One region of the Caballeronia zhejiangensis genome, then DNA from elsewhere that is predicted to be linked to it. Evidence: predicted binding sites of a transcription regulator. Region 1 holds the regulator's gene; the other holds the start of a gene.
The links. Region 1 encodes HrcA, which represses chaperone genes, less so after heat shock. Its sites were predicted from a motif close to TTAGCACTCNNNNNNNNNGAGTGCTAA; they were not measured.
Positions count from the first base shown of each region.

Region 1 (4,211 bases):
TCGCGCATCGCTCGCCACGCACGATTCACCGCGCCGGCCGTGTCGAGCAACTGCGCGTGCGTGTCGAAGAGTTCGCGTTGCGCGTCCGGTCGCATCAACAATTGATGCGCGTGCTGGCCGTGGATATCGACGAGCATTTCGCCGACTTCGCGCAACTGCGCGAGCGTCGCGGGCGTGCCATTGATGAACGCTCGCGAGCGGCCGCCCGAATCGATCACCCGCCGCAGCATGACCGAATCGGCGTCCTGCGTGAGCGCGTGTTCGTCCAGCCAGCGCACGACGAGCGGATGCGTCGAAAATTCGGCGGTGATGTCGGCGCGCGCCTGACCGGCGCGCACGACGCTCGCGTCGCCGCGCGCGCCGAGCGTGAGCGCGAGGGCGTCGATGAGGATCGACTTGCCCGCGCCGGTTTCACCCGAAAAGACCGTGAAGCCTGGATCGAAATCGATATCCAGCGTGGCGACGATGACGAAATCTCGAATGGAAAGATGACGGAGCATGGACGCTTCGGGGAAGGAAGTTCTGGCAGATCAGAGAGCGGACGAATCCTGCGACGGATGCTCGTTCCAGTGCAGCTTCTTGCGCAGCGTGGCGTACGTGCTGTAGCCGACCGGATGCAGCACCGGCACCGTATGCTTCGAGCGCCGCACTTCAATCGCGTCGTTCAGTTCGACGGCGGTGAACGACTGCATGTCGAAGTTCACGTTGACGTCGCGACCGCCGATGATCTGAATGGTCACTTTCGAATCGTCGGGCAGCACGATCGGCCGGTTCGACAGCGAATGCGGCGCGATCGGCACGAGCACGAAGCCCTGCAATTGCGGATGCAGGATCGGCCCCGCCGACGACAGCGCGTAGGCGGTCGAGCCGGTCGGCGTCGCGACGATCAGTCCGTCGGAACGCTGGTTGTACATGAAGTGGCCGTCCACCGACACGCGCAGCTCCGCCATGCCGGAGAAGCCGCTGCGATTCACCACGACGTCGTTGAACGCGAGCGCGTGGTAGATCGGCTTGTCGTTGCGCACGATGCGCGCTTCGAGCAGGCTGCGTTCCTCGCGCTCGAACTGGCCGGCGAGCATTTGCGGGACGATTTCCTGCATCGCCTTGAGCGGAATGTCGGTGATGAAGCCGAGCCGGCCATGATTCACGCCGATGAGCGGTGTTTTATACGGCGCGAGCTGCCGTCCGATGCCGAGCATCGTGCCGTCGCCGCCGAGCACGATTGCAACGTCCGCGCGCGCGCCCATCTCCGCGATGGAGAGCGCCGGGAACTCCGTCACGCCGACGTCCTTCGCGGTGCCCGCCTCGAAGACGACCTCGAAGCCCTGGCTCCTGAGGAGATCGGCGAGCGATCTCAGCGGCGCCTCGATGCCCGGCGTGTTGGTGCGCCCCACGAGGGCGACGGTCTTGAATTGGCCAATTTCCATGCCGGCATTACACCATAGTCAGAGAGCGAAAAGAACCGTGGGCGATGGCCGCCGGGCGCGCCGCGACGAGACCGTGCGGCATGACGCGGGCAGGCTCGCCGTTTGTCGCTAGAATGGAGCGGACGTTGAATGCCGACCACCCGGCGCGGCTCGCCGCTATCCGACACGTTGAGCTAAAATTTCCCCATGCTAGACCCACGTGCACAAACCCTCCTCAAAACGTTGATCGAGCGCTACATCGCCGAAGGTCAGCCGGTCGGTTCGCGCACGTTATCACGTCATTCCGGCCTCGAACTGAGCCCCGCGACGATCCGCAACGTCATGTCGGATCTCGAAGACCTCGGGCTGGTCGCGAGCCCGCATACGTCGGCGGGACGCATTCCCACGCCGCGCGGCTACCGGCTCTTCGTCGACACGATGCTGACTGTAGAAGCACCGCAAGACGAGGCCATGACCACCGCGGTCAAGACTCGCCTGCAAGGCGAGGAGCCGCAGAAGATCGTCGCGGCGGCGGCGAGCGTGCTGTCCAATCTGTCTTCGTTCGCGGGCGTCGTGCTCACGCCGCGCCGGAGCCACATGTTCAAGCAGATCGAGTTCATGCGGCTGTCGGACAAGCGCATTCTGCTCATCATCGTGACGCCCGAAGGCGACGTGCAGAACCGCATGATGGCCACGCAACGCGACTATTCGCCTTCGCAACTCGTAGAAGCCTCCAATTACATCAACGCGCATTTCGCGGGCCTGTCCTTCGACGAAGTACGCCGCCGTTTGCGCGAGGAAATCGACCAGTTGCGCGGCGACATGACCGCGCTCATGCAGGCGGCCGTGGTCGCGAGCACCGCCGAGACGGACCCCACTGACACCGTGCTGATTTCCGGCGAGCGCAACCTGCTCGAAGTGGCGGACCTTTCGTCCGACATGGCGCGGCTGCGCAAGCTTTTCGATTTGTTCGACCAAAAGACGAGCCTCCTGCAATTGCTGGATGTATCGAGTCACGCGCAAGGCGTGCAGATTTTCATCGGCGGAGAAAGCAATCTCGTGCCGATCGAGGAAATGAGCGTCGTGACGGCGCCATACGAGGTCAACGGGAAGATCGTCGGCACGCTCGGCGTGATCGGCCCGACGCGCATGGCGTACAACCGCGTGATTCCGATCGTCGATATCACCGCGCGTTTGCTGTCGATGTCGCTCAGTCATCAGTGACGCCATCTTGGCGCGCCGCGAAAGAGCGCGCCACTAGGCCGTTCGGCCAATGATGCGTCCGAAAACGCGCCGCTATAATGGTCCTCAACTTTTCCGACGACCATCTTCAGGCTCGCTTCCCTTATGCGTTTCGACCTCGAGTTGCCCTCGCAGCCCAGCGCTTCGCATCGCGTCGCGGTGCTGCTGATCAATCTCGGCACGCCGGACGCGCCCACGCCGCGGGCGGTGCGCAAGTATCTGGCGCAATTCCTGTCCGATCCGCGCGTCGTCGAAATTCCGTCATTCGTGTGGCAATTCATTCTGCGCGGCCTGATCCTGCCGTTTCGCGGGCGCGCATCGGCGAAGAAGTACGCGCAAGTGTGGATGCCCGAAGGCTCGCCGCTGCGCGTGCATACGGAAAAGCAGGTCGACGGCTTGCGGCGGCTCTTCGCGGCGAACGACTATCACGTCATCGTCGACTATGCGATGCGCTACGGCACGCCGGGCATCGGCGCGATGCTCAATCAGCTGAAGCTCGAAGGCGCCGACCGCATTCTCCTGTTGCCGATGTATCCGCAATACTCGTCGTCCACGACGGCCACCGCGTTCGATGACGCGTTCGCCGCGCTCAAGCGCGTGCGCAATCAGCCGGAAATCCGCACGATCCGCCATTACGCCGATCATCCGGCGTATATCGCGGCGCTCGCGGAGCAGGTGCGCGACTATTGGCGGCATCACGGCCAGCCGGATTTCGCCGCGGGCGACAAGCTCGTGCTGAGCTTCCACGGCGTGCCGAAGCGCACGATGGATCTCGGCGATCCGTATCACGACCAGTGCCAGCTGACCGGTTCGTTGCTCATGGCCGCGCTCGGGCTTACGCCGGTCGAATGCCGCGTGACGTTCCAGTCGCGCTTTGGGCGGGCGGAGTGGCTTCAGCCGTACACCGCGCCGACGGTCGCGGAGCTCGGCGCGGGCGGCGTTTCTCGTGTGGACGTGTTCTGTCCCGGCTTCACGGCGGATTGTCTCGAGACGATCGAGGAAATCGGCATCGAGGTGCGCGACGAATTTCTGAAGGCGGGCGGCAAGCATTTTCACCGGATTGCCTGCCTGAACTCAGCGCCCGCGTGGATCAAGGCACTGGGCGAGATCGCCGCGCAACATCTTCAGGGATGGCCCGTGCAGACTGTGCAGCCGCTCAGCGCAGTGGCCTGAGCGCGGCTTTTTCAGGCATTCACCCATGAACTACAAGATTTCGACGGAACCTGGCGCGCGTTTGCGCATCGATAAGTGGCTTTGGGCAGCGCGTTTCTTCAAGACGCGTTCGCTCGCGAGCGATGCGGTCGAGAAAGGCCGCGTGAAGATCGGCGGGGCGAATGTGAAGCCGTCTAAGGACGTGCGCGTCGGCGATATCGTCGAGATCGATATCGAACGGCTGGTGTGGCAGGTCGAAGTGCTCGGGATATGCGATGTGCGCGGCCCGGCGCCGGTCGCCCAGACGCTCTATGCCGAAACCGGGGAAGGCCGTGCGAAACGCATGGCCGAGGCCGAGCGCCGCAAGAATTTCCGCGAGCCCGCAGCGGAACTGCAGGGAAGGCCGACGAA
Region 1 covers NZ_CP084283.1:382,338-386,548, forward strand. The annotation lists gene recN (DNA repair protein RecN) at 1-500, opposite strand, end outside; gene LDZ23_RS01835 (NAD kinase) at 531-1,427, opposite strand; gene hrcA (heat-inducible transcriptional repressor HrcA) at 1,614-2,630, shown strand; gene hemH (ferrochelatase) at 2,754-3,821, shown strand; gene LDZ23_RS01850 (Hsp15 family ribosome-associated heat shock protein) at 3,847-4,211, shown strand, end outside.

Region 2 (4,211 bases), 1.1 Mb from region 1:
TTGAGCAACTGCTGCCACCACGACCGAAGCTTCTTCGCCGCCGTTCGTGACGATCTGGCGCAGCGGCTCTTCCATTGCGCGCAGGACGATCTTGATACCAGCGTCCTGGTCTGCGTTCGCGCCCTTCAGGCCGTCGATCGCCTTGCGAGCGCGGATCAGCGCAACGCCGCCGCCTGCCACGATGCCTTCTTCCACAGCTGCGCGCGTTGCGTGCAGTGCGTCTTCGACACGTGCCTTCTTTTCCTTCATTTCGACTTCGGTCGCAGCGCCGACCTTGATCACCGCAACGCCGCCGGCCAGCTTGGCCACGCGCTCTTGCAGCTTTTCACGGTCGTAGTCCGACGTCGCTTCTTCGATCTGCTTGCGCACTTGCTTCACGCGAGCTTCGATGTTCACGGCTTCGCCAGCGCCGTCGATGATCGTCGTGTTTTCCTTGCCGACTTCGATGCGCTTCGCCTGGCCCAGCTCAGCCAGCGTTGCCTTCTCGAGCGTCAGGCCGGTTTCTTCCGCGACGACTTGACCGCCGGTCAGGATCGCGATGTCTTCCAGCATGGCCTTGCGGCGGTCGCCGAAGCCCGGCGCCTTGACAGCAACCGTCTTCAGGATGCCGCGGATGTTGTTGACGACCAGCGTAGCCAGCGCTTCGCCTTCGACGTCTTCAGCGATGATCAGCAGCGGACGGCCAGCCTTCGCGACTTGCTCCAGAACCGGCAGCAGATCGCGGATGTTCGAAACCTTCTTGTCGTGCAGCAGCACGAACGGGTTTTCGAGGACGGCGACTTGCTTGTCCGGGTTGTTGATGAAGTACGGCGACAGGTAGCCGCGGTCGAATTGCATACCTTCGACGACGTCCAGCTCGTCTTGCAGCGACTTGCCGTCTTCGACGGTGATGACGCCTTCCTTGCCGACCTTGTCCATCGCTTCAGCGATGCGCTCGCCGATCGACGTGTCGCTGTTCGCCGAGATCGAGCCGACTTGCGCGATTTCCTTGTTCGTCGTGCAGGGCTTGCTGATCTTGCGCAGTTCTTCGATTGCTGCAGCCACGGCCTTGTCGATGCCGCGCTTCAGGTCCATCGGGTTCATGCCCGATGCGACGTACTTCATGCCTTCGCGAACGATGGATTGCGCGAGCACGGTAGCGGTCGTGGTGCCGTCACCTGCGTTGTCGCTGGTCTTGGAAGCAACTTCCTTGACCATTTGCGCGCCCATGTTCTGGAGCTTGTCCTTCAGTTCGATTTCCTTCGCAACCGACACACCGTCCTTCGTGACCGTCGGGCCGCCGAAAGAGCGCTCGAGCACGACGTTGCGGCCCTTCGGACCCAGCGTGACTTTGACCGCGTTGGCCAGGATGTTCACGCCTTCGACCATCTTGGCGCGTGCGGAATCGCCAAAAGTGACTTCTTTAGCTGCCATATCCAAACTCCTTAATTCGATTCGGTTTGCTGGCTTCGCTGCGGCGCTCGGAGGAGCGGCTCAGGCAGACGAAGCCAAACGTGCAGGAAGGATGCTTACTTGACCAGAACGGCCATGATGTCTTCTTCGCGCATGACGAGCAGTTCTTGCCCGTCGACCTTGACGGTCTGGCCAGCGTACTTGCCGAACAGAACACGGTCGCCGACCTTCACGTCGAGGGCGATTTGCGCGCCCTTGTCATCGCGCTTGCCCGGGCCGATGGCCAGGACTTCGCCTTGATCCGGCTTCTCAGCGGCTGCTTCAGGGATCACGATGCCCGATGCGGTCTTGGTTTCCTGGTCCAGACGTTTGACGATGACGCGATCGTGCAAAGGACGAAGGTTCATACACACTCCTCTCTTGATTGAGACTGAAAACGCGGGAAAAACCCGTCCTTTGAGAAGGATCTCGCCGGACGGCAATCTTGTTAGCACTCTCGTGCAGTGAGTGCCAATTATATGGAGCGACTTTGACAATTTCAAGGACGCGAAGGCCGGGAAAACGCTTAAGCAGCTGTCGAAGTTCACGGAACATTGAACTACGTTCATCGAACGTTAAACCGGTAGACCGCGAGCACGCGTATCTTACGGCGAAAGATCTTCCGTTAAATCAGCGGCTTAGGATGGTCGAACACGACGCCCAGCCCGGGCAGTCGCCGTGTGCGGACTTGCTGAAGACCAAGAATCAGACGACTCGCCCACGCGAGGACCTCTTCCTCCGAGCTAGTGTTTACCCTCTCTCGAGCCGTCTCATCGATCGAGGTTCGCCGTAAAAGATATGAAGTGATCCCAACGCGGTCGGCATCATTGGAGAATTGGGAGGTCACGGCAGCAGCGGCAGTAGGATGTGCTGATTCGATTGATCGAACGTCGCTACACGACCCTCTGCTGACGGTCATACTCTTCAAAGTTCAAGGGCCGGTATCAGGGTTGTCCGGTCGTTGAAGTGGGCTCCCGCGGACGGAAGATCGGTCATACTCTCATCGCGGGACCCTGCACGAAGAAGGCGCTAAAGCCAACGTTTGCAGACGGACTGACAGAAGCGCGCGTCGCGCCCGCAGCGGCCGTTCGGCGCAATGGCCCTTGACTGCAGCCGGTTCCATGTCCGCAGAAGAGCATCGCACTCAGACGTTTCCTAGCGAATCGATCGTTGCATCCAAAAGTGCGCGCAGTCGTGCGACGCGACGTAAATCGCGATGAAAGCCAAGCCAGACATCGCGGCCTGGCGCCGCTTCGCCCAAATCGACTCGTCGGATGCCCGGCGTCGCATCACCGAGCGGACAAGGCAGCACTGCGAAGCCAGAACCTTCGGCGCACATGCGCGCCTGTACTCCACGATTATTGCTGCCGAAGACGATCCGGGCCCGGGGCAACATGCGCGTGACCCACTCAACGTCGGGCAGGGAGCCGAACTCGCTGTCCATACTGATCAGCTTATAGCCGTCACCTTCACCGCGCGCCGGCGGAACGAGATCGACGTGCCCATACAACGCGTAGTCGATGCGCATCAGTTTGCGCTGGATCACATCGGGTTCGTCAAACGGCGTAATGCGAAACAGCAAATCCGCATCACGGCGCGCGAGGTTGTACAGGCGCGAATCTGTGACGAGTTCCAGCGAGACGGCCGGGTGCTTCGCGAGAAAGCGCGCGAACACTGGCGTGAGTATGTGCACGCCAAACCAGTCCGAAGAGGAAACGCGGAGCAGACCTGTCAACTGAGCCTCCTTCCCGGTGAGCGCACGCGTGAGACCAAGCGCTTCCTCCTCCATTCGCTCGGCATAGGCGAGCACCGTGGCGCCCTCATCCGTCAGCACGAAGCCATCGCTCGTGCGCTGGAACAGCGCATGTCCGAGCGCATCTTCAAGTGCACGCAACCGGCGCCCCATCGTCGGCTGGGTCTGGCCGACGCGCTTCGCTGCTGCCCCCAGCGTGCCGCAGCGGGCAATGGCTAGAAAGATCCGCACATCGCTCCAATCCAGGCGGGGTCCATTCAAATTTGCATGGCGCATATACGGAAACGTGGTTTTACATGCGTTTAAGCATAGACCAATATAAAGCCATTGGCTCGTCGGCTCGACGAGCAAGAAACCCGATAGGAACCCACCATGACCATGCAAGCGCTTGTTCTTAACCGCTACAACGGCCCGCTCGAGTTAACCGACATCGCGATGCCCGAACCGTCAGAGGGCCAGGTACGTGTGCGCATTGCCGCAAGCGGCCTCAATCCGCTCGACACCAAGATCCGCGCCGGTAGCGCAGCACATGCGAAGCATCCCCTCCCGCTGGTGCTCGGCATCGATATGGCTGGCGTGGTCGATGCCGTTGGGCCGGGGGTAACCGCTTTCCATGTCGGCGACGAGGTGTATGGCATGACGGGTGGCGTCGGCGGTCTTCAGGGCTCGCTGGCGCAGTATGCGGCGGTCGACGCGGACTTGCTAGCGATCAAGCCGGCCAACCTGTCGATGCGTGAATCCGCAGCGCTGCCCCTTGCATTCATCACGTCCTATTCCGGCATTGTCGACCGAGCTCATCTGAAAGCGGGCCAAACTGTGCTTGTGCAAGGCGGAGCGGGCGGTGTCGGGCACGTCTCCGTGCAACTGGCGCGCGCGCTTGGCGCCCAGGTCTTCGCAACAGCGAGTTCCCGTGACCACGATCTCGTTGCGAGTCTTGGCGCTACGCCCATCGACTACCGGTCGCAATCGGTTCAGCAGTATGTCGCTTCGTTGACGCAGAACGCAGGCTTCGACGTTGTTGTCGACA
Region 2 covers NZ_CP084283.1:2,287,739-2,291,949, forward strand. The annotation lists gene groL (chaperonin GroEL) at 1-1,413, opposite strand, end outside; gene LDZ23_RS10940 (co-chaperone GroES) at 1,509-1,799, opposite strand; gene LDZ23_RS10945 (LysR family transcriptional regulator) at 2,576-3,445, opposite strand; gene LDZ23_RS10950 (zinc-dependent alcohol dehydrogenase family protein) at 3,557-4,211, shown strand, end outside.
Region 2: the regulator HrcA is predicted to act here: its motif matches at 1,880-1,906, upstream of LDZ23_RS10940 (co-chaperone GroES).